3 linked regions of the Tunicatimonas pelagia genome follow. The main gene of each other region encodes a partner of the protein of the gene in region 3 in a complex. Links are inferred from orthologs where the notes say so. Each region holds a gene or a part of one and is shown on either strand. Other genes may lie near its edges. The genes, in order: rny, pfkA and pnp.

Region 1 (7,815 bases), 2.0 Mb from region 3 along the record:
AAGCAAGAGATTAGCCAGTATACGGTGGCTGACCAAGATGAATTAGAAGTGTACCGTCTTCGCTTTATTAGCCGAAAAAGCGTGATCGGCGATCTGTTCGGTGAAATGAAAACGGTAGCTCCCGAAGAGCGAAAAGCAATGGGGGTACGGCTCAATGATCTGAAGAACGCTGCTCAAAATAAATTTAAAGAACTAATTGCATCACTGGAAGAGCAGCAGAACGGCCAACCCGACGACGTGCCCGACCTGACGCTTCCGCCGGTACCCGATAGCTTGGGCGCAATTCATCCGCTGACCCAAACGCAGAACCGGGTAGTAGAAATTTTTGAGCGAATGGGCTTTAATGTGGCCGACGGGCCGGAAATTGAAGATGACTTTCACAACTTTACGGCCTTAAACTTTCCTCCCAACCATCCCGCGCGGGAGATGCAGGACACATTCTTTATTGAGAAGAATAGTGGCGAAGACAAACAGGACATCGTACTGCGAACGCATACTTCTTCGGTGCAGGTACGGCTGATGGAATCGCAGAAACCACCAATCCGAGCGATTATGCCGGGACGGGTGTACCGCAATGAAGCTATTTCGGCGCGAGCGCACTGCGTCTTCCACCAAGTGGAAGGTTTGTACGTAGACCGCAATGTAAGCTTTGCAGATTTGAAGCAAACCCTGCTGCACTTTGCCCGCGAGCTATTTGGTTCCGAAACAAAAATTCGGCTGCGCCCCTCGTACTTTCCGTTTACCGAACCCAGTGCCGAGTTGGACATTTGGTGGGGCACTGAAACCGAGGCCGACCGTCGGGTAACGAAGGGTACCGGCTGGCTGGAGATTGGCGGCTGCGGCATGGTTGACCCCAATGTGCTAGAAAGCTGCGGCATTGACTCGGAAGAATTTACCGGCTTCGCCTTCGGAATGGGCTTCGAGCGGATTGCGATGATTAAGTATCAAATCAAAGACTTGCGCCTATTCACCGAAAATGATGTGCGCTTTTTGAAGCAATTTAGGGCGTTTGGTTAATATCGATGGTTCAATTGCTGAATTGTTGCTTATCTTCAGTTTTAATAGCTACGTTTGATGAAAGAAGAACCTGACCAGAAAACTGAAGAAACTAAAAAGAACGAAAGCCAGAACAACGCCTACTGGTTAGAACAGTTAGGCATTCCTATGGGGAAGAAGAATTTCTGGAATTCCGATAAGTTTCTCAGTTTGCTAGCTTTTCTAATTAGCATGGGCACATTTACCACATTTGCTTATCAAACTTATCTTATTCAAAAGCAACAATATGCTAGCGTATTGCCATATCTGATGATAACCCCGTACTCGGATGGAGGCGGGAAATATATAAAATGGAGAATAGGATTGGCAAATAATGGTGTTGGCCCAGCTTTCATCAACAATGTTAAAATTTATTATCAGGACTCTATCTACGAACAGTCCCCTTCTTCATTTTACTTCAATTCTATCAATCATTCTGATAGTGCCGACTTTGCTATCTCTAACGTAGATATTAGCCCTGGCTATGTATTACCTGCTGGAAAAACAATATTTTTAATTGGGTCAAGTAGCGAGTATTCTGCTGCGGTTATCAACACACTCTTCGTAAATTCAGACGAACGGGCGATTATTGAAATTGAGTATTCTTCTATCTACGATGAAACTTGGCGAATCCGTTCTGATGATCCTATTCCCAAAAAAATAGAATAACTTTGAACGTCAGAGAGTTCCTCAAAAACTGCCCGGTAGAAATTTGGTCTCAGCATTTCGCTGTGGTAAAGGCAAAGTACGTTCCTAAGGATTTTGTGGCGGTATTTAGCGATAGAGAAGAGATCACGGTAGTAGTTGACGCGCAGCATTTGAATGATGATTGGATTATTGAGTCGGAGCAAGGTTGGCGGATGCTATCGTTTCGGGTTACCTTACAATTTGAGTTGGTAGGTTTCTTAGCGGCAGTCGCGCAGGCCTTAGCCGACGCCCAAATCTCCATTTTTGCGCTCTCGGCTTATTCTACTGACCATTTGTTGGTAAAGGATGCCGATTTGCCGGAAGCAATACGCTGCCTAGAGTCACTAGGTTGTGCTGTGGCTGAATCAGACTAAAGTATTTATGAGTTGACACTTTCTACTTAATTTCTGCGTTGAGCGGAGGAGTGTACGTTGACTTCAAAATGAAAAATAAAACGTTAAACCCTTCTTACCCCGTTCCACTGCTTGTCTCTGGCTTGACCAGGAGACGGCCTCTTTTCAAAGGAGGAGAAAAAAGTTTGTCCTGCCTTATGCTTTTTCCCCCTTTCCTAAAGTGGCCGCTATGGAATAGGGCTAGGGGAATTTATGCGCTTGCTTTTTTCCTATGTCTCCTAGCCGGTTGTGAAAATGATCTGCTATACGATCCTATCCCCCCGGTGCTAGTAGACGAAACGATTAACCTAACCAATCAAGAATTTTTGCCCCTTCGGCAAGATGGTGGCTTTGTCGAGATTATAGGTGGCTGGAAGGGTATTTTGATCTATCGAGAAAACGCAACTACCTACCGGGCTTTTGAGAAAGCCAGTCCCCATCGATTTGAAGAAGCCTGTGCCGAAATATTTGTTGATCCATCCGGTTTTTTCATACAGGAGGGTTGTGACAATACCGTCTACGACTTTCAGGGTAATCCGGTGGGCGGGGTAAGTCCGTTGCCACTGCGCCAGTACGGTACGCAACTAGATGGTAACTTCTTGTACATTTTTAACCTTCCATAAGGTTAGTGTTATTGTGTTTATGTGTTAGAGTGTTATTGTGCCTATACTGGGTCGTACTAGTTTGAATAGTTGAAAACATTAGCACCCTAACACTTCGCACTTTAACACTGTATCGGTTTGGCAATGCGCTGATTTGTCCTATTTTTGTCAAAAATTTTTTCCCCACCCTATGAGTGTTCTAGTAAATAAAGATTCCCGTATTATTGTTCAAGGCTTCACTGGTTCGGAAGGTACTTTCCACGCCGAACAAATGATTGAGTACGGCACCAATGTAGTTGGTGGCGTAACGCCTGGTAAGGGTGGGCAAACCCACTTAGATCGTCCGGTATTCAATAGTGTAGCCGAGGCCGTAGCCGAAAAGCAGGCCAATGTATCCATCATATTTGTACCCCCGGCCTTTGCCGCCGATGCCATCATGGAATCAGCCGATGCCGGTATTGAGGTAATCATCGCAATTACCGAAGGAATTCCCGTGAAGGACATGATGGTAGCTAAGCACTACCTAAAGCAAAAAGAGGGCGTACGGCTGGTTGGCCCCAACTGCCCCGGGGTAATTACTCCCGGCGAAGCCAAGGTGGGTATTATGCCTGGTTTTGTATTTAAGCCCGGTAAGGTCGGAATCGTATCTAAATCGGGAACGCTTACTTACGAAGCAGCCGATCAGGTGGTAAAAGCCGGATTGGGTGTTTCTACGGCAATTGGCATCGGGGGTGACCCAATTATTGGAACTTCTACCAAAGAGGCTGTAGAACTACTCATGAACGACCCAGACACCGACGGCATCGTAATGATCGGAGAAATTGGCGGACAGTACGAACCGCAGGCTGCTCGCTGGATTCAGGAAAACGGAAATAAAAAACCAGTGGTCGGCTTTATTGCCGGACAAACCGCTCCTCCCGGTCGCCGGATGGGTCACGCCGGAGCTATTATTGGTGGTGAAGAAGATACTGCCGAAGCTAAAATGCGCGTGATGCGCGAATGTGGCCTAATTGTAGTAGAATCTCCGGCTACCATTGGCGAGAAAATGGCGGAGGCTTTGTCGTAGATTTATCCTTATCTAACATTCAAGTGAGGCAAGTTTCTGTAATCTAATCGGTGATACAGAAACTTGCCTTTTTTGGTCTCTAAATGATTCTATTTCGCAAAGCTCACCGAGCGCATCTCTCTAATTACGGTTACTTTCACTTGCCCAGGGTACTGCATATCTTTTTCAATCTTACGAGAGATCTCAAACGAAAGGTTGCCTGCTTGGTCATCAGTTACATTATCAGCATCTACAATTACCCGCAGCTCCCTTCCGGCCTGAATGGCGTAGCATTTACTTACCCCATCAAATTCTAAGCCTAGCGACTCTAAATCTTTAAGTCGCTGAATGTAGGAATCAACAATTTCGCGCCGAGCCCCGGGGCGAGAACCCGAGATAGCATCGCAAGATTGAATAATCGGAGATATAATGGCAGTCATCTCTATTTCATCGTGGTGCGCGCCTACGGCATTGCACACATCGGGGTGCTCGCCGTACTTTTCGGTTAGCTTCATCCCGAGCAAAGCATGGGGTAACTCTGGTTCTTCAGGCCATACTTTTCCGATGTCGTGCAGCAAGCCCGCTCGCTTGGCTAGTTTAGGATTGATTCCTAGTTCAGAAGCCATAGTAGCGCAGAGGTTGGATACCTCACGGGAGTGCTGTAGCAAGTTCTGTCCGTAAGACGAGCGGAAGCGCATTCGCCCGATCATCTTAATCAGCTCAGGATGTAAGCCGTGAATTCCCAGATCAATTACTGTGCGTTCGCCGGTCTCAATAATTTCTTCTTCAATGTTTTTGGTTGTTTTAGCAACCACCTCCTCAATACGGGCAGGATGAATACGACCATCAATCACCAATCGGTGTAAGGAAAGGCGGGCGATCTCCCGGCGCACCGGATCGAAACCAGAAATAATGATGGCTTCGGGAGTATCATCTACAATAATTTCTACCCCGGTAGAGGCTTCTAAGGCTCGGATGTTACGCCCTTCCCGACCAATTACTTTTCCTTTTACATCGTCGCTTTCAATATTGAATACGGATACACAATTTTCGATAGCGTGTTCGGTAGCAGTACGCTGAATGGTATCTAGCACTACTTTTTTAGCGTCTTTGGTAGCGGTAAGTTTGGCCTCCTCAATAATATTTTTGATGAGTGCTGTAGCCTGCGTGTTTGCCTCATCTTCTAGGCTTTTTATAAGTTGCTGTTTGGCTTCGTCCGCTGATAATCCAGATACTTTCTCCAGAATGGCCACCTTCTGCTGATGCACTTTTTCTAACTCACTTTGCTTTTTGCGGGTAACTTCCAGCTGGGTTTCCAGGCCTTCTGCCTTTTCCTTTAGCTTATTTTCCTGACCACGCAGTTTTTCCGCTTGCTCGTTGAGCCGAGTTTCCCGCTGCTTAAGTTTGTTTTCGTTAGTAATTAGGATATTCTTTTTTCGATTGGATTCTTCCTCAAATTCTGATTTTAGCTTCAGAAACTTTTCTTTGGCTTCGTAGATTCTTTCTTTCTTAATAGACTCGGCCTTGCTTTTCGCATCTTTGATAATAATATCGGCTTTGGCCTGCACGGTAGTTTCTTGTTGTTTGAGGGCAGCTTCTCGATCCTTAAGCTGTTTTTCCTGCGTATCGGTTTTCCGCTTGGATACCAGTAAGCCGATGAAGAACCCTGCCCCTAGGGCCGCAATTACGGCGACAAGTAAAATTATGGTTGATTCACCCATGATGATATAGTTAGATGTGGATACTACAGACAGTAGCCTAACTACACTGCCGATGAGCGAGTATTAACGAAGGGTATGCACGTTAAACAGCACTAGAGGCTGCCTACATTTAGCACTACGATATGGCTTGGCTAATAAGTCGGTTTAAACGACCGATCTTATCAGCGATCACCTTTTCCGTTTCAGCTTGCTGGGTTTGGTACGCTAACTTTTCTAAAAACGCATCAAAGGCCACTACTGCCAGCAGATCTTGCTTATCAGTAGTATTATAGCTCTGGCGGTAGTGCTGAATCTGTTCGTTCAGCATTCGGCTCGCTTGCCGGATACGTTCTTCATCTTCGGGCTCAACCCGCATAGGATACTCTCGGTCCCCAATTTTTATTTTTATGGAAAGTGCCTCCATGAAAATGTGCTTTACTGGCTCAAATGAGCAATGCATTTATCAATTTTCTTGATGTACTCGTTAATAGTACGCTTTACTTCAGTAGTTTCGCTGTGATCAGCTACTGTCAACTGAGCAAGTTTACTGATTTTAATTGATTTTTTAAAATGCGTTAATTCTTCTTCTTTAGAAGTGAGCGCCAGCTTCAGTTCTTCGTTCTCTTGTTTTACTCGGGACAATTCTTCCTGCAATGCTGTGTGCTTATCAAGAAGTAGCTCGATTTTCCTTTCTAGGGTTACAATTTCGGACGAGAGTATAGTAGGGTGGATCATGCAGACGGACGTATTAGCAGAGTTTGGTTTTGGTTAAGAGAATATGAGAGCCAGCTTGCTAGTCCGCCTAGCTGGTAGCGTGGCCAATGGACTATTGGCGAATTTCTGCGTGAAGTTCCTGTTCAAATTGCTTCATAAGCCGGTTCATTGTTTTGTCAATAATTTTATCAGTCAGCGTTCGATGCTGGTCTTGTAAAATAAAGCTGAGTGCATAGGCCTTTCTTCCCTTCACCAACTGTTCACCTTCGTAAACATCAAACACATTGATGCGCTTTACCAAGTTATTGCCGTTGGCCTTCGCCACCTGTTCTACTTCCCTAAAGGTTACTTCCTGATCTAATACCAGAGACAAATCTCTCCTTACCTCAGGAAATTTAGAAATTTCCTGAAAAACTGTTCGCTCCTTGGTTGAGGTGCCGCGCAATTTTTCTAGCAGTACTAGCCACTGTACTACCGCACAAAAAACGGGCTGTTTTACCTCGGCCAAATTCGCCGTTTTAGTATCGATTTTACCGAGTTTAGCTACTATTTTTTCCTGATGAGTAAGCTGTAATCCGTAGCTAAAGAATGGGTCGTTCAAGGGTTCTTGAACTATTCCAGTGATACCAAACCTATTAAAAATTATTTGAATATGCGAGGACAAATGATGAAAAGATACTGGCTCTGCCGATGCCATCCAGCTTTCGGCTTGCACCAATCCGGTCATAAAAATAACTAACTCCTTTGCTTCCAAATACTTATCCTCTTGGTGCCTATAGGTTGTTCCGAACTCAAAAAATTTCAAATTTTTTTGCTGACGATTGATGTTGTGCGCGATTACCTCTAGCCCAGAGAATAGTAAGTGCTGGCGCATAACGTTGAGGTCTTCACTCAGCGGATTGTATAACGAAACGGCGGTTGGCTCCTGAACATACGCTGGTTTGGTAAGCGAGTTGGTCACCATTTCGTAAAACCCGTTTCCGACTAACATCTCACTGAGACGTAGCTGTAGCTTTCGATCATCAATTTCAGGGAAGCGAGCGATATAATCGGCACTTAGGTAATCGGCCGTTACTACCTGATCGTAGCCATGAATCCGTAGGATCTCTTCAATAATATCTGCTTCCCGCTGCACATCTACCCGGTAAGGTGGTACCAGCACGGTAATACTGGTTTCATTTTCTTCTACTACTTCTATCTCCAGTTGTTGCAGTATTTCTGTAATCTCCCCACGGTCAATCTGTTTACCAATGAGCCGATCTACATTTTTGTACTTTACCGCTACCCGAAACGATTCGATGGCATTAGGGTACACATCTACTATACTCGAGGATATTTGCCCTCCCGCAATCTCTTTTATTAGCAAAGCAGCCACCTTTAGGGCGTACACCGTAATATTAGGGTCGGTGCCCCGCTCGTAGCGAAACGAAGCATCAGTTTTTAAGCTGTGGTGCTGGGCAGTGCGCCGAATGTACTCCGGCGAAAAGTAAGCACTCTCCAAAAATATATTTTGGGTGCTTGCTTTCACTCCCGACTTAATGCCCCCAAATACTCCAGCAATACACATGCCCTCTTCAGCATTGCATATCATCAGGTCTTGGGCCAGTAGTTTTCGCTCTTTTTCATCTAGCGTAGTGAAG
Region 2 (7,907 bases), 6.2 Mb from region 3 along the record:
TCGGGGTATGAGCCGGATACGGTAAAGAATGATGATTTTCTTCCGGTTGTTCGCCCTCCTTTACCACAAATCCGCCACCGATAGAGTAGTAGGTTTCCAGCAGGCGTTCACCGGCATCAGTTTCCGCCCACATACGAATTCCGTTGGGGTGATATGGCAGGTTTTCCGGGCGAAAAATAATGTTGGTAAGGGGATCAAACGGAACAGGATGAATTCCTAGCAGGTCAATAGACTGGCTCTGGCGGATGAGTTGGGTTTTTTGCTGGATCATATTGGTATCAATAGTTTCGGGGTCTTCACCCGATAATCCTAGCATAACGGCGATATCTGTGCCGTGCCCTCTGCCCGTTTTGGCTAATGAGCCGTAGAGTTCTACCGTGATCGTATTGATCTGAGATAGTTTAGACGCTTTTTGAATGGATTGGATGAACTGCTGCACTGCTCTCCAGGGGCCAAGTGTGTGTGAGCTGGAGGGACCAATACCAATTTTCAGAATATCAAATACGCTAAGTTGTTCCATGGTTGCCGTAAAAAATAGATTGCACTGGAGTAAAAAAACATGTACAAGTATAAATAATTAAGCAAAGTTGGACAAATGAAATGAAAAGACTAGCAAACAGGCATAAAAAAACCAGCAGTACGCGATTTTCAGCACTGCTGGAGTAGTTAGTTGGTTAGTTTAGTATGACTTCAATGACAGGAAATAACCTTGCCATAGCTACTGAATGGCTTAATTTAGCCATTGCGGCCGATTAGTGAGGGAGAAATTCCTCAGATTGAGGTGGAAATGCTGCCGTAAACGTTGCAGCATCGTCAGCTTTTCTATTATCTTAGCTACTTGTTTCATCTACAAACTACCTATTCCTATGCGATACTTCTCTACTATTTTGATCGCTCTTCTGGGAGTCTGTTGTCTGGCTTGGTCAGATGGCTACGCCCAACGTAAGAAGAATTCATCATCACTTCCAGCAATTGACACTACATTGTACCACGGTATGCAATGGCGCTCCATTGGGCCTTACCGAGGGGGACGTTCTTGTGCGGTAACGGGGGTGCCGGGTCAACCCAACTTATTTTATTTCGGATCTACCGGTGGTGGCGTTTGGCGTACCCAAGATAAAGGGCAAACCTGGGAAAATATTTCGGATGGTTACTTCGGCGGTTCTATTGGCGCGGTGGCTGTGAGTGAATACGATAATAATGTGATCTACGTAGGTGGAGGTGAAAAAACGGTTCGGGGTAATGTTTCCTTCGGTTACGGAGTATGGAAAACTACTGATGCCGGAAAAACCTGGCAATCGGTGGGGCTAGATCAGTCTCGGCACATTGGGCGAATCCGAATTCATCCGAAGAACCCGGATTTGGTATACGTAGCGGCAATGGGTAATCTATTTGCCCCGAACGACCAACGAGGTGTGTTTCGCTCGAAAGATGGGGGACAAACCTGGGAAAAAGTACTATTTGCCAACCCGGATGCCGGAGCGGTCGATTTAGCGATGGATCCCAATAATCCCCGAGTGCTATACGCTAGCACCTGGCGCATCCGGCGTACTCCCTACAGTTTATCCAGTGGGGGCGAAGGTTCCGCGCTATGGAAAAGCACGGACGGCGGCGATACCTGGAAAGAAATTTCAATTAACAAAGGAATGCCTGAGGGATCACTAGGCATTATTGGCGTGTCGGTCTCTCCGGTGAATTCAGAGCGAGTATTTGCCATTGTAGAAGCCGAAAATGGCGGAGTGTTTCGCTCGGATGATGCGGGAGCTACCTGGACAAAAACTAACGACGACCGGAGCTTGCGCCAGCGGGCTTGGTACTATTCGCGCATTTACGCCGATACGCAGGACGAAGATATTGTGTACGTAATGAACGTGCGTTATCACCAGTCTAAAGACGGGGGAAAAACCTTTGAGCCTTCGGTAGCTCCGCACGGTGATCACCACGATCTGTGGATTGCCCCCGAAGATAACCAGCGCATGATTATTGGCGATGATGGCGGAGCGCAGGTAAGCATTGATCAGGGCGAAAACTGGACAACCTACCACAATCAGCCTACCGCTCAGTTTTACCGAGTGACTACCGACGATCATTTTCCGTACCGAATTTATGGTGCTCAGCAAGATAACTCGACTCTTCGCGTGCTGCATCGCACGGATGGTAGCGAAATTGACGATAGCCACTGGGAAGCCACTGCGGGCGGAGAGAGTGCCCATCTGGCGATTGACCCTAACGACAACGAAATTGTGTACGGTGGCAGCTACGGTGGATTTCTTTCTCGAGTAAATCATGAGAACGAACAGGTGCGGATCATTAATGTGTGGCCTGACAACCCGATGGGCTACGGGGCTGAGGGCATGAAGTACCGCTTTCAGTGGAACTTTCCAATCTTCTTTTCTCCTCACAACCCGGAAAAACTGTACACCGCATCTAATCACTTGCACGTTTCTACCGATGAAGGCCAAAGCTGGGAAGTAATTAGCCCTGATCTTACCCGGGCTGATTCTTCCAAACTTAAATCGTCGGGTGGGCCCATTACGCAAGATAATACGGGCGTGGAATACTACGCTACCATTTTTGCAGCGGTAGAATCACCTCGGGAAGAGGGAGTAATCTGGACCGGTTCCGACGATGGGTTAATTCATATCAGTCGGGATGGGGGAGCGAACTGGAATAATGTGACTCCGCCCGATATGCCCGAGTGGATGATGATTAATAGTATTGATGTGCACCCATCGGTAGACGGAGGAGCGTATGTTGCCGGAACCCGTTATAAAATAGGTGACTTCACTCCTTATCTCTATAAAACTACTGACTACGGAGCAAGCTGGGATTTAATTACCGATGGCATAGAAAGTGAGCACTTTACCCGGGTAGTTCGGGCTGACCCTCAGCAAGCAGGGTTACTCTACGCCGGAACGGAAACAGCAATGTACGTATCGTTTGACGATGGAACCAACTGGCAGCCATTTCAACTGAATTTACCAACGGTTCCCATCACCGATCTGGCAATAAAAGACAATAACCTAATTGCGGCCACGCAAGGCCGTAGCTTCTGGATTATTGATGACTTAACTCCGCTCCACCAACTCAACGAGCAAGCCGTGCGAGACGATTTCCAGCAAAACGGCTACCATCTCTATAAGCCGATGGATAGTTACCGAATGGGTGGTCAGCAAGCCGAGCCATCACTTACGGCTGGAACTAACCATCCGGGCGGAGTCATGGTACATTTTGTGCTGGCTGAAGAACCGGACACTACCCAGGCAATAGTTCTGCAAATACAAGAGAAAGACGGAACCCTGATTCGGGAGTTTAGTACTACCGAAGGCAAGGAAACCAAAGATCCGCTGAAAGGTAAACTAGAAGTTGAACGTGGGTTCAATCGATTTGTGTGGGACATGCGCTACCCCGGAGCCAAGGCATTTGAAGGAATGATTTTATGGGGTAGTGGTACGCAAGGACCGAAGGCAGTACCGGGCGAATACCAAGTAACGCTAAAAGTGGGCGAGGAGCAGATGACCCAACCGTTTACTATTCTGGCTGACCCTCGCTGGGAATCGAGCCCTCAGGATATTCAGGCGCAATTTGATTTTCTGATCTCAGCGCGAAACAAGCTGACCGAAACCCACCAAACGATAGAAGATATTCGGGAATTGCGAGCGCAAATGAATCAAGTAGTAGAGCGAGTGAAAGATGAGGATAACATGAGCGATGTAGTGGAGATGGCCAAGAAGATTGATGAGCGGATCACCGTGATTGAGGAGGAGTTGTATCAGACCAAGAACCGTAGTCGCCAAGACCCACTAAATTACCCCATCAGATTAAATAACAAATTAGCTAACGTAGCGTCTCAGATGAGTGCGGGCAACTTCAAGCCCACCGCTCAGGCAGTAGCGTTTAAAAATGAAATCACTCAGCGTATTGATGAGCAGTTGGAGCAATTTCAGGAGGTGGTTAATCGAGATCTGCCGGATTTCAATCAGCTAGTACGAGATAAAAGTATAGATGCTGTACGTATCGAGCCTGAAGTAAGTGAAGTAGAAGGTACTCATTAAAATAATCATAAGCCGGAAGAGTAGGTATTCAGATCGTGCCTAACCTTTTCCGGCTTACTTCAGTTAATAATATTGAGCAACAACACTATTTTTTCACCTTAGCCTATTTTTAGCCGCTCTACTAAGAAACACTTTTTATGTTTTCTGAGCTAAAAACATCTTCTCTGTACAGAACGACAGCATTTCTGCTCTCGATAGGAATTGCCATATTGCTTCTTATTTTGGGGCAGTCTATTTTTATTCCACTTGCTTTTGCAGCGTTCATTGCGATCATATTAGCTCCACTGTGCCAGTACCTAGAAAATCAGGGAATTCATCGCAACATTGCGGCTTTTTTATGCACTTTGCTAGGCGGCGCTTTTGTGGCTGGAATAGTTACGTTCTTTGCTCTGCAAATATCTGCCCTTGCTGAGAATGTAGATACTTTCGAGGACAATCTGAACCAAATGACGGTCAATATATCTGCTTACTTAGGAGAATACCTGGGGCAGTCGGAACTAGGTCAGCTATCTTCGTTTAATGAGCTTTTCACTTTTCTTATGAAAGATGCTCAAAGTGCCATTGGTACTTTACTAGTACTGGTAGCTACCAGTCTGATAACAATTCTTTTTTTATCGGTTTTTGTGGTACTCTTCCTGATGTATCGTAAAGATATTCGGGACTTTGGAGTGTATCTGTTTGAGGAGAATGGTAGCAGTATGCGTCGTCTTCTGCTAAAAATTGAAAAAGTAGTAAGAAACTATTTAGTTGGTATTTTTCAAGTGATTTTGATTCTTGCCGTTTGCAATAGCATCGCATTATGGATACTGGGCGTTCCCAATGCTTTATTCTTCGGTATTTTTTCGGCTCTGCTAAATGTAGTCCCGTTTATTGGACCGATGGTTGGATCAATAATTCCGGCAATGTTTACAGTAGTGATTAATAACTCAGCGCTGGCGGGGGTGTGGGTTATTCTTTATTTCACCGTGATTCAAACTATAGAGAGTTATTTAATTACCCCTAGTATTGTTGGTAATAAGGTAAGGATCAACCCGATGTTTACGCTGCTAGCGATCTTCATCGGAAACTTAATCTGGGGAATTCCTGGGATGATTTTATTCATTCCGCTTACGGCGGTGCTAAAGCAGATATTCGATGAAGTATCAGGGTTGCGCCCTTATGCCTCTTTGTTAGGGGAGCTAGACCGAAAAAAATTTATTGATGAAGTTCAGGAGGTAACCACCTCTTCTTCCGGTAGTTGAATATCGTTACGGGAAAAACCAAATAGGGCTGCTACAAACTTAGAAGGTGGTTTAGTTACCAAACCTAAGTACTGCTCTAGTTTTAATGAATAGCGATTGGCAGCTATTCGGTAGGCAAGATCAGCTTTTTGCAATTGCTCGATACTGCTACGGTACACTTTATGCTTACCTAACTGATCAGGGAGTTCATCGACTTGTTGGGAGAGCTGTTGCCCCGAGGCCACAATTTCGGTAGCCGTGGTAGTATTTTTATCTATCGGATGAAAAGACTGCACTATCCGGTGAAGCAGCGTACTTAATGAGTCATCGTTACCCTCAATATTTGATAGTTGAATAATAATATTTTGTCGAAGTGCTGCGTAACGAAACACCAACTCGGCAGCTTCTTCTACCTCTTTTTTTCGGGTTTTTAGCGAGTGATAGTTAACAATGCCCCACAGAAAAAGGAATCCGACAATTGCCAATATGATGGGTAGAAATCCCATAGGAGTTTGTTTTGGTGTATTTTGATGTGTTCAGGTGTTCAAGTATTCGTGTTATAGTGCTTGGTGTTATAGTACTTAGTATGGTATTGAACCCAGAGCGCTGTACTTTGAACTCAGAACCCACAATTCAACTAAGAACTATAACATCATAACCATGAACACCTAAACACAATATTTAAATACTTAAAATCTTCACCATCCGCAGCATATCCTGCTCCAGTGGTTTAGAAGTATTGATACACTCTTTAAACTCAGTATAAACAATTCGGTTATTGATTACCCCGGCCATCATGCTACGTTTACCGTTCAACAGTCCCTCTACAGCTGCTAAACCCAGCCGACTGGCCAAAATACGATCCATCGCCGTAGGAGCACCGCCCCGTTGAATATGACCCAGAATAGAGACTTTAAAATCCTTATCATTCAAACGCTCCTTCACTTTCGCAGCCACTTCAATTGCCCCACCTTCCTCATCACCTTCGGCTACTACTACAATAGAAGAGGTTTTTTCGTGATTACGTCCCTGCCCCAAGGTATGAATCACATCTTCAATAGACGTGCTGGTTTCGGGCACCATAATTAGTTCGGCACCGCCACCAATCCCTGATTCAATTGCAATATACCCTGAGTCGCGTCCCATTACCTCAATAAAGAAAATGCGGTCGTGCGAGTTAGCCGTATCCCGAATATTATCAATAGCATTGAGGGCGGTGTTCACCGCCGTATCAAAACCGATAGTAAAGTCGGTTCCGTACAGATCATTATCAATGGTGCCGGGCGCACCCACCACGGGTACTCCGTATTCTTGACAAAAGATATTTGCTCCGGTGAATGTACCATCGCCTCCAATCACCACTAAGCCTTCAATACCGCGTCGTTGCAACTGGTAAAAAGCTTTCTTGCGACCTTCAGGAGTACGAAACTCATTACTACGCGCCGATTTAAGAATGGTGCCACCTCGCTGAATGATATTGCTAACTGAGTAGGACTTCATTTTGTAGATGTCACCTTCAATAAGCCCATTGTAGCCATATTTAATGCCATAGGCTTCTACTCCGTGGTAGATCGCTCCCCGAATTACGGCCCGGATACAAGCGTTCATGCCAGGAGAATCTCCTCCTGAAGTTAGTACTGCGATCTTCTTCATAAATATGATTAGAAGTTAATTTGCAAATTAAGCGAATCAACGCCGGAGAAAGAAAATAATGTTGGGGGAATATTTAGTGGTTTACCAATTATCTTGAAACTTTACTTAAGTTATGCAAAGTTCGGTGGCTAATCAAAAGGCCTAACGGAGCTAATGTGTTGTTGGTGTAAATTTGTTAGTTTTTTCGACAAAGTAAAAGCCTTATCTTCATTTTCCTATGCAAATTCCATTCGTAAATCTCCGAAGGCAGCACGAGCCAATTCTTGCGGATATGCAAGCCGCCCTGAATCATTTAATCTCTTCTAATCGATTGATGGGAGGTGAAGCAATTCAAAGCTTTGAAACTAAATTTGCCGACTATCTAGGTGTATGCAATGTAGTTAGTTGTGCGAATGCTACCGACGCCCTAGAGATTGTGCTGAGAGCGTGGCGTATTCAGCCCGGAGACGAAATAATTATTCCCGCTAATGGTTGGATGTCGGCAGCTGAAGCTATCCGATTATTGGGAGCTACTCCCGTATTGGTAGATAACCATCCAAATACTTTCAATATTGATTTACAGAAACTCTCAGAAAAAATCGGCGCAAGAACCAAAGCCATTGTACCAATTCATTTGTACGGAAACCCAGTAGACATGAAGCAGCTTACAGGTTTAGCAGATTCGCACGGATTGAAAGTTTTGGAAGACTGTGCTCAGGCACACGGGGCTAGTGTGGACACCAAAAAAGTAGGGTGCTGGGGAGAGGTCGGAATTTTCAGTTTCTATCCAACTAAAAATCTGGGAGCAGTGGGAGATGGCGGAGCTATTGCGACCAATAATAATGCATTGGCTGAGCGATGTCGAGCCATTGCTAACCACGGACAGTTGGAGAAACATACCCACACTATTTTAGGAAGAAATAGCCGTATGGATGCTTGGCAGGCAAAAGTACTTTCGCTGAAGATACCCTATCTGGAGAGGTGGAATCGGAGAAGGCAG
Region 3 (7,876 bases):
TCTGATCAGTCGGTATATCTTCACGCCCAAATCACTGCAATATCTTTCTACGAACGCTTTGGATTCGAGAAAGTGGGTGATGAATTTGAGGAGTGCAATATCAAACACTTTAAGATGATTCGTGCTTAATTAGGTATTAAAACTATCAGCTGTCCATTTTCAATCGGCCGCCGACGCGGTTCTAACTAAAAACTATGGCATCAACAAAGATCACTGTAAACAACAATGGCTCGCTTAAAATAGATGGCAACTTTGAGATTGTAGACAAAGAAGGAAACGTATACGGTTTGGGCGGACGCACATTGGTCAGTCTGTGTCGCTGCGGTCTGTCAGAGAATAAGCCCTTCTGCGATGGTGCCCATAAAGGTCACTTTGAACACGAAGCTAAAGCCTTTGATCTGCCCTCGAGGAAATAGCTAGGATTTATCAGATTCTACAGAATAGCCAGCGACGCACTGCTTACCAAATGAAGTAATAGCGCATTTTAGTTTGACATCAATGAAGAAGCCACTTCCTAGAAAATTAAGAAGTGGCTTTTCCTCAGGGTTATCTAAAAGAATTGTTACTTCATGGCAATGGTAGGAGTACCTTCTACTAGGTCAGCTTCTTGCGCTGCTAGAAATCGCTCCGCCTCCAATGCTGCCATACATCCGGTACCCGCAGCGGTAATAGCCTGCCGATACACATGATCTTGGGCATCACCGGAAGCAAATACTCCGGGAACATTCGTTTCGGTAGAATCTGCCTTGGTGATGAGATAACCGTTTTCATCCATATCGAGGTAGTCGCGGAAGATATCGGTATTGGGTTTATGGCCAATGGCTACGAAAAATCCTTGAGCCGGAATATCTTGCTTTTCTCCGGTCTGGTTATTCACTACTCGTACTCCTTCTACCTCATTTTCACCAAGTATTTTTTCGGTTTCGGTATTCCAAAGAATTTCAATATTCTCGGCTCGTTCCACTCGCTGCTGCATAATGGCAGATGCCCGCATCTCATCGCGGCGTACTAGTAGGTACACCTTACTCGCTAACTTAGAAAGATAACTAGCTTCTTCGGCAGCCGTATCACCCCCACCTACTACTACCAAGTCTTTTCCCCGAAAGAAAAAGCCATCACACACCGCGCAGGCAGAAACACCTTTACCATTCAATCGCTCTTCGCCCGGAAGTCCCAGCCACTTAGCCGAAGCACCAGTAGAAATAATTACCGATTGAGCCTCAATTTCGTGCTCATCATCTACAACTGCTTTCAGTGGATACACTGAAAAATCTACCTTCGTTATCATACCGAAACGAACGTCGGTACCAAACCGCTCAGCCTGCTTCTGAAAATCCATCATCATCTCTGGGCCAGTTACTCCTTCGGGGTAGCCCGGATAGTTCTCTACATCGGTAGTAGTGGTAAGCTGCCCACCGGGCTGAATTCCCTGGTACAGCACTGGTTTCAAATTGGCTCGAGCAGCGTAAACTGCGGCAGTATATCCCGCTGGCCCAGAACCTATTATTAATACTTCTACTTTTTCCGTTGTCATATATCGTACTAATTGAAAGTTAAAAATAGAAAATTGATAGTACTAGCACGCTGCATATCAATACTTTACACAGTATACTATGTGATCTTGTTATGCGAAAAGCACTACTAAATTTTAATTCACTAGATTATCTTACGTAACCAACAGAGTCAAAGTTGTAGCTACAAAAAAGGCTCTCCTTGCGGAAAGCCTATCTATATTATTATGCAAAAGACTATTAGTCTTTATCCTAAATATGGCTTCAAAGCTTTGCTACGGGACGTGTGGCGCAGACGACGAATCGCTTTTTCCTTGATCTGCCGAACTCGTTCCCGGGTTAGGTTGAATTTTTCACCAATCTCTTCCAGTGTCATGGCGTGTTCGCCATTCAGCCCAAAATAGAGAGAAATAACATCAGCTTCGCGCTGAGTTAGTGTAGAAAGCGCGCGCTGCACTTCTTTCCGAAGCGAGTCATTCATTAAGGAAGAATCCGGAGTGTTTTCCGATTCATTCTCTAATACGTCTAACAAGCTATTTTCTTCCCCTTGTACAAATGGCGCATCCATGGAAACGTGACGACCAGAGATTTTCATGGTATCTACTACCTCGCTGGTACTCACTTCTAGCACATCAGCTAGTTCATCGGGAGAAGGCTCTCGCTCGTACTTTTGCTCTAGCTCTGAAAAAGTTTTGGAAATTTTATTGAGTGAACCAACCCGGTTCAAGGGTAAGCGCACAATTCGCGACTGCTCGGCCAGTGCTTGCAAAATAGACTGACGAATCCACCACACGGCGTAGGAGATGAATTTAAATCCACGAGTCTCGTCAAATCGCTGAGCGGCTTTAATCAGCCCTAAATTTCCTTCGTTAATCAAGTCGCCTAGCGTAAGTCCCTGGTTTTGGTACTGTTTCGCTACCGATACCACGAACCTAAGATTAGCTTTGGTTAGTTTTTCTAGAGCTAACTGATCACCAGAACGGATACGCTTTGCTAAGTCTACTTCCTCGTCTGGGGTTAGCAAATCTACTTTGCCAATCTCTTGAAGGTACTTATCTAATGATTGACTTTCCCGGTTGGTGATTTGCTTACTGATCTTGAGTTGTCTCATGCACGTGGTTTCTTTATGCGATGGATATGTCTAAGAATGCAACAATTATCTAATTTAGGATAGTTCCGATCAGGTTTATATAAATTTTGACCAGACACCCAAATCTTGTTAGGATTTACAGAGGAATGATTAGCAATTTTTATGCTAACTACGATTGGCTTTATCCGGCTTAGGAAGTAAGGCTTTACGAGAAAGACGATATTTCCCCGTCTTTTTATCAATTTCGGTGAGCTTTACTTTTATTTCCTCACCTACTTCCATTACGCCGTCCATTTTCTCTACCCGCTCCCACTTAATCTCAGAAATGTGAAGTAGACCATCTTTACCGGGCATAAACTCAATGAACGCCCCAAACGGCATGATTGACTTCACAACCCCATCGTAAACTTCGCCCACAGTCGGCATGGCCACAATCGCTTTAATACGACCCAAAGCTTTATCCATTGCTTCTTGGTCGGTAGCAAATACGTTAACAATACCTTGGTTGTCTACCTCTTCAATAACGATGGTGGTATCGGTTTCTTTTTGAATCTCCTGAACAACTTTTCCGCCTGGACCAATGAGCGCACCAATCATATCGGCAGCAATCTTCACGGTTTCGGAACGAGGGGCGTTGGGCTTCAGATCATCATTAGACTCAGAGATAGTTTTAGCCATTTCTTGCAGAATGTGCATACGCCCGGCTTTGGCTTGTGATAAAGCTTCGCTTAGCACTTCGTAGGGCAGTCCATCCACTTTAATATCCATCTGGCAGGCAGTGATTCCCTTTTCGGTGCCGGTTACTTTAAAATCCATATCACCTAAGTGATCTTCATCTCCCAAAATATCGGATAAGATCGCGTATTTCTTGGTTTCTGGATCAGAAATCATTCCCATAGCAATGCCCGATACTGGTCGTTTCACCGGAATCCCGGCATCCATTAACGCCATTGATCCGGCACAGACGGTTGCCATAGAAGAAGAGCCATTCGATTCTAGAATATCTGAAACTACTCTGATCGTGTAAGGATTATCATCGTCAGCCGGAATACATCCTTTGAGGGCGCGATGCGCTAAGTTTCCGTGACCAATCTCCCGACGACCCGGCCCGCGGTTGGGACGGATTTCACCGGTAGAGAATGCGGGAAAGTTGTAGTGTAGTAAAAATTTATTAGTGCCCTTTACCATTGCACTATCAATCATCTGCTCGTCTAACTTGGTACCTAGGGTAACCGTAGTCAACGACTGGGTTTCGCCCCGGGTAAATACGGCTGAGCCGTGAGCAGTAGGCAAATAATTTACCTCCGTATAGATAGCACGCACTTCATCAAGCTGACGACCATCGAGTCGTTTTCGGTCGTTCAGTACTAAATCGCGAGAAGCTTTTTTCTGAATGGAGCTGAAGTATTTGTGTACCTGTCCTAAATCTACTTCATGATCTTCGGGAAGACTGTCAATATATTCGTCCTTAAACGCCTTAAATTGGTTCTTTCTCTCTTCTTTGTTATTCACGCCTTGGCTGGCTACGGCGTACATCTTATCGTAGTACTGATCGTGCAGTTGCTGGTACAACTCTTCGTTACGCTCAGGTGGAATGAACTCTCGCTTCACGACGCCTAGTTCCTCGGCTAGTTCTTGTTGAGCCTTACATTGTAACTTAATCACTTCATGAGCAGCCTGAATAGCTTCCAGCATATCGGACTCACCCACTTCCTGCGCTTCTCCCTCCACCATAATGATATTGTCCAGCGACCCCGCCACAATTAAATTAAGATCAGCGGTCTCGGTTTGCTCTTCGTTGGGGTTCACAATGTACTCCCCACCCGACCGCACTACACGTACTTCAGAAATAGGTTCGGGAAAAGGAATGTCTGATACCGCAATTGCCGAAGAAGCTGCCAACGCGGCGAGTGCGTCGGGCATTACCTGAGCATCAGCCGAGATCATCATGATATTTACCTGCGTCTCAGCCATGTATTCATCAGGAAACATGGGCCGGATAGCCCGATCTACCAAGCGGCTGGTTAGAATCTCATGTTCGGAAAGGCGACCTTCTCGCTTCAGGAAGCCACCCGGAATTTTTCCGGCTGATGCAAACTTCTCTTGATAATCTACCGAAAGAGGAAAGAAGCTAGCGTCTTCTCTAGCTTCAGCCGCCGAAACAACCGTAGCCAATAACATAGTGTCACCCATTCTGATGACCACCGCTCCGTCGGCTTGGCGAGCCAATTTTCCGGTCTCAATAGTTATAGAACGGCCATCACTTAATTGAATAGTCTTTGTTACTACTTGTGGTTGCATAATGAAATTTTAATAAAATAACTTGTTGCCCAGAATAACTTCTCCCGGTTAAAATGATGGAAGAAAAAGGCTCTTAGGAAAGCAAAAAGGACTAGAAAAGTCCAAGACATACGAATGAAGGGGGCTAACCTCCCCCATCAACTGGTTTTATTACTTACGTAAATTTAGATCAGCCAAGACTGCACGATAACGCTCAATGTGTCGATCGTGTAAATACTCTAACAACCGCTTGCGCTTACCTACTAGTTTAAGAAGCCCTCGACGAGAAGAATGGTCTTTTTTATTTTGCTTCAGATGTTCCGTCAGGTGAGCAATGCGGTAAGTGTACAGAGCTATTTGAGACTCAGCCGAACCGGTGTCAGATTTAGATTTAGAAAGACTATGGTCGCCGAATAACTCTTGCTTTTTTTCAGAACTTAAGTACATGCGTATATTTTTACACTATGGTTTTAAAAACAGGGCACAAAGTTATCAATAATAATACTGATTTACAATACGATCTGCTTGGGTAAACCCATTTAAAAACTTTTTTGTTCAAACTGCTGGCTTTTGTCTAATGTTTTTCCACCGCATGACCAATCGATCGATCAAAACCCGGTAAAAGTCGCTCTCAAGCAGGCGGGCATCCAGACGGGCTTGAATCAAAAATACGATACCGAACGGAAGCAACACTATGTTCGGAAGCCACACCGCCAATTCGGCACTCATCACCAAATCTTCCGCCCATTTCCGACTCATCTCGGTTACTACGTAGAAAGCAATGAAGAAGCAGACAGAAATCAGCACAGGCACACCTAAGCCTCCACGTTTAATAATAGAACCCAATGGAGCACCAATCAAAAACATAATTAAGCAGGACAACGCCTGGGTTATTTTCTTATAGCTTTCGTAGGTATTCTTACGAATCTCACTCTCAAGCCTTCTTAGCTTTTGAGCATTGATTTGCAGCGTATTTTTAATTGTTCTACTTTGATTAAGTGCTTTAGAAATAATGCTGGCTCTCTCGCTTTCTGTAATCTCGCTCTCTACTTGGGCTAGTAAAGCCGTATCAACCTCCGTTACTTCGTGCTTTGTTTTGTTTGTCCCTACCTCTTCCAATGACTCTTGAATCTCCTGCCGTTGCCGCTTGAGGTTTCCAGCTTTAATAGCACTCGACTCCATACTTAACAGGCCACTTTGTCGAATATTTTCTACGCTATCTACCGAATCAATCGCCATATCAGCCACCACAATCTGTTCTTCTAACCCCTCGGGCATGAGAGAATCATAGCGTAAGTGATAGTTATAAAAATTCGTAGACCCAGCAAAGGCATCGTACTTGATCGCTACTTTTTCGTATTGCATAGAATCTATTGAAGTAGATAATTGCTCCATAGTTTGCATACGGCGATGAGACGCAAAGTACTCTTCTTTTGTTCGTTGAAGATCGAAGCTCGCCAGATCAAAAATCATTTTGGTAGTATCAAAATTATTGCGAACAAATTGGGAGTTACCTCCGCCCCGACTTGCGGTAGCTAACATTTTAGTCGTCTCCGAATAACGATTCCCCTTAAACAACTCCAGCATCAGGTAGCGATCATTCTGAATTGTGTACATTTTCCCGGAATCCGCCAAAATCACATTTCGGTTGCCTAACCCCTCGCTGTGGTCGTAGATAATTACATCTTTAATAGTTTCGCCATCAGCAAACTTCTGATTGATCTTGATCTTGAAATTGGGAATTCCGCCGTAGAATACGCCCTCCCGAATATCCAATGCGGGCTTTTTCTGCTTAATATCGTATAGTAAGCTGTATGCTTTAAGGTTGGCCTTCGGCACTACAAAATTATTGGAAAGAAACGCTACTACTGAAATTAGGCTCACCAACACAAAGAGCGGACGCAACGCTCGGGTTAAGGAAATTCCGGCACCTTTGATAGCGGTCAGCTCAAAATGCTCACCCAAATTACCGAATGTCATTAGCGAAGATAATAACACTGCCAGTGGTAGTGCTACCGGAGTCATGTTAATGCTAAAGTAAAACAGCAATTCCGCAAAAACCTCGGCTCCCAGTCCTTTTCCCACAAAATCGTCGAAGTACTTCAGCATATACTGCGTAAGCAGAATGAAAACAACCACAACAAATGTGAGAAAGAAAGGCCCAACAAACGACTTGATAACGAGCTTGTCAATCTTCTTCATACGTTAGCTATAACAGCGATCGCCGAAAAAATATTTTGAAACTACTTAGTTTTTCGGCTATCCACCCACAATTTCTTTCAGGCTATCGGTGAGTTGCAGCCATATTTCGTAAAACTCTTCTTCATCGTCGGCGGTCATAGAGTCGGTTACGTTAAGAAAAACGGCACCAGTAAGATCATTAGTATCTAGTCGCATTTCCAGAAAAGAAGTACCATTTGGGGGTTGATCTGAACCATTGAGGAAATCAAAACGAACAAATCGATTGACACGCTGGGAAGCTAGCTTAGCCTGATGTTCTTCGCCATCCCAGGCGAATGAAAACACCTTATCTTCATTGATTGTAACGTCATCAGCAAACCACTGTGCCAGTCCACTGGCAGTGGTAAGGTAGGGAAATAGCATCTTGCGTGAGGCTTTAAACTCAAATTCGGCAGTAAATTCATGATTAGCCATATCAGTGTAAATTTGCATTCATCTTAGCGACTCCGCTCTAGATAAATGTATTTTGAGCCATTGCAAGGTAGTTTTTTTTGATCATATCGCCAACGGAACTCGAAATTTTACCGCAATTAATGCTTGTAGTTCCCAAGCATCTTCGTAATTTTGCAATCCGTTTCACGGAGGCTGTCCCGCGGCGAGGTAGTTCAGGCTATGCGCCCTGACTTACGTGGTTCGGATAATTGAAGTGCGGGATTCATAATCCAACCGCTTGTGAATTCAACTATCTGATGCTCAAGGGGTTACGAAGTAAAAGGAAGAGAAGGTGCAACATAAGCACAACAACTATGTTCGG

What was found.
Region 1: pnp (region 3) and rny share a complex: the UniProt entries of both Bacillus subtilis proteins name them as parts of the possible RNA degradosome complex. The link is inferred for Tunicatimonas pelagia from one-to-one orthologs.
Region 2: pnp (region 3) and pfkA share a complex: the UniProt entries of both Bacillus subtilis proteins name them as parts of the possible RNA degradosome complex. The link is inferred for Tunicatimonas pelagia from one-to-one orthologs.

The regions. Positions count from the first base shown.
Region 1 is NZ_CP120683.1:2,891,948-2,899,762, reverse strand. What follows is about bases 3,178-6,050. They hold rny (ribonuclease Y), read right to left. Parts: upstream 5,483-6,050; coding sequence 3,872-5,482; downstream 3,178-3,871. Other genes in these bases: P0M28_RS12230 (hypothetical protein), read right to left, coding at 5,897-6,050; P0M28_RS12235 (cell division protein ZapA), read right to left, coding at 5,598-5,885; sucD (succinate--CoA ligase subunit alpha), read left to right, coding at 3,178-3,782. Outside these bases: pheS (phenylalanine--tRNA ligase subunit alpha), read left to right, coding at 1-1,017; P0M28_RS12260 (hypothetical protein), read left to right, coding at 1,075-1,704; P0M28_RS12255 (ACT domain-containing protein), read left to right, coding at 1,707-2,096; P0M28_RS12250 (hypothetical protein), read left to right, coding at 2,273-2,737; more of sucD, read left to right, coding at 2,907-3,177; more of P0M28_RS12230, read right to left, coding at 6,051-6,196; pheT (phenylalanine--tRNA ligase subunit beta), read right to left, coding at 6,288-7,815. UniProt on the Bacillus subtilis protein: Endoribonuclease that initiates mRNA decay. Initiates the decay of all SAM-dependent riboswitches, such as yitJ riboswitch. Involved in processing of the gapA operon mRNA, it cleaves between cggR and gapA.
Region 2 is NZ_CP120683.1:7,045,636-7,053,542, reverse strand. The notes cover bases 4,943-7,907. They hold pfkA (6-phosphofructokinase), read right to left. Parts: upstream 6,929-7,907; coding sequence 5,957-6,928; downstream 4,943-5,956. Other genes in these bases: P0M28_RS29865 (DegT/DnrJ/EryC1/StrS family aminotransferase), read left to right, coding at 7,146-7,907; P0M28_RS29875 (hypothetical protein), read right to left, coding at 5,263-5,781; P0M28_RS29880 (AI-2E family transporter), read left to right, coding at 4,943-5,296. Also shown: P0M28_RS29890 (L-serine ammonia-lyase), read right to left, coding at 1-520; P0M28_RS29885 (WD40/YVTN/BNR-like repeat-containing protein), read left to right, coding at 867-4,055; more of P0M28_RS29880, read left to right, coding at 4,193-4,942. UniProt on the Bacillus subtilis protein: Catalyzes the phosphorylation of D-fructose 6-phosphate to fructose 1,6-bisphosphate by ATP, the first committing step of glycolysis.
Region 3 is NZ_CP120683.1:856,878-864,753, forward strand. The notes cover bases 2,335-5,268. They hold pnp (polyribonucleotide nucleotidyltransferase), read right to left. Parts: upstream 4,903-5,268; coding sequence 2,767-4,902; downstream 2,335-2,766. Other genes in these bases: P0M28_RS03450 (sigma-70 family RNA polymerase sigma factor), read right to left, coding at 2,335-2,622; rpsO (30S ribosomal protein S15), read right to left, coding at 5,053-5,268. Outside these bases: P0M28_RS03435 (GNAT family N-acetyltransferase), read left to right, coding at 1-129; P0M28_RS03440 (CDGSH iron-sulfur domain-containing protein), read left to right, coding at 195-416; trxB (thioredoxin-disulfide reductase), read right to left, coding at 563-1,534; more of P0M28_RS03450, read right to left, coding at 1,759-2,334; more of rpsO, read right to left, coding at 5,269-5,328; P0M28_RS03465 (LptF/LptG family permease), read right to left, coding at 5,437-7,083; P0M28_RS03470 (START-like domain-containing protein), read right to left, coding at 7,141-7,536. UniProt on the Bacillus subtilis protein: Involved in mRNA degradation. Catalyzes the phosphorolysis of single-stranded polyribonucleotides processively in the 3'- to 5'-direction. Necessary for competence development in Bacillus subtilis.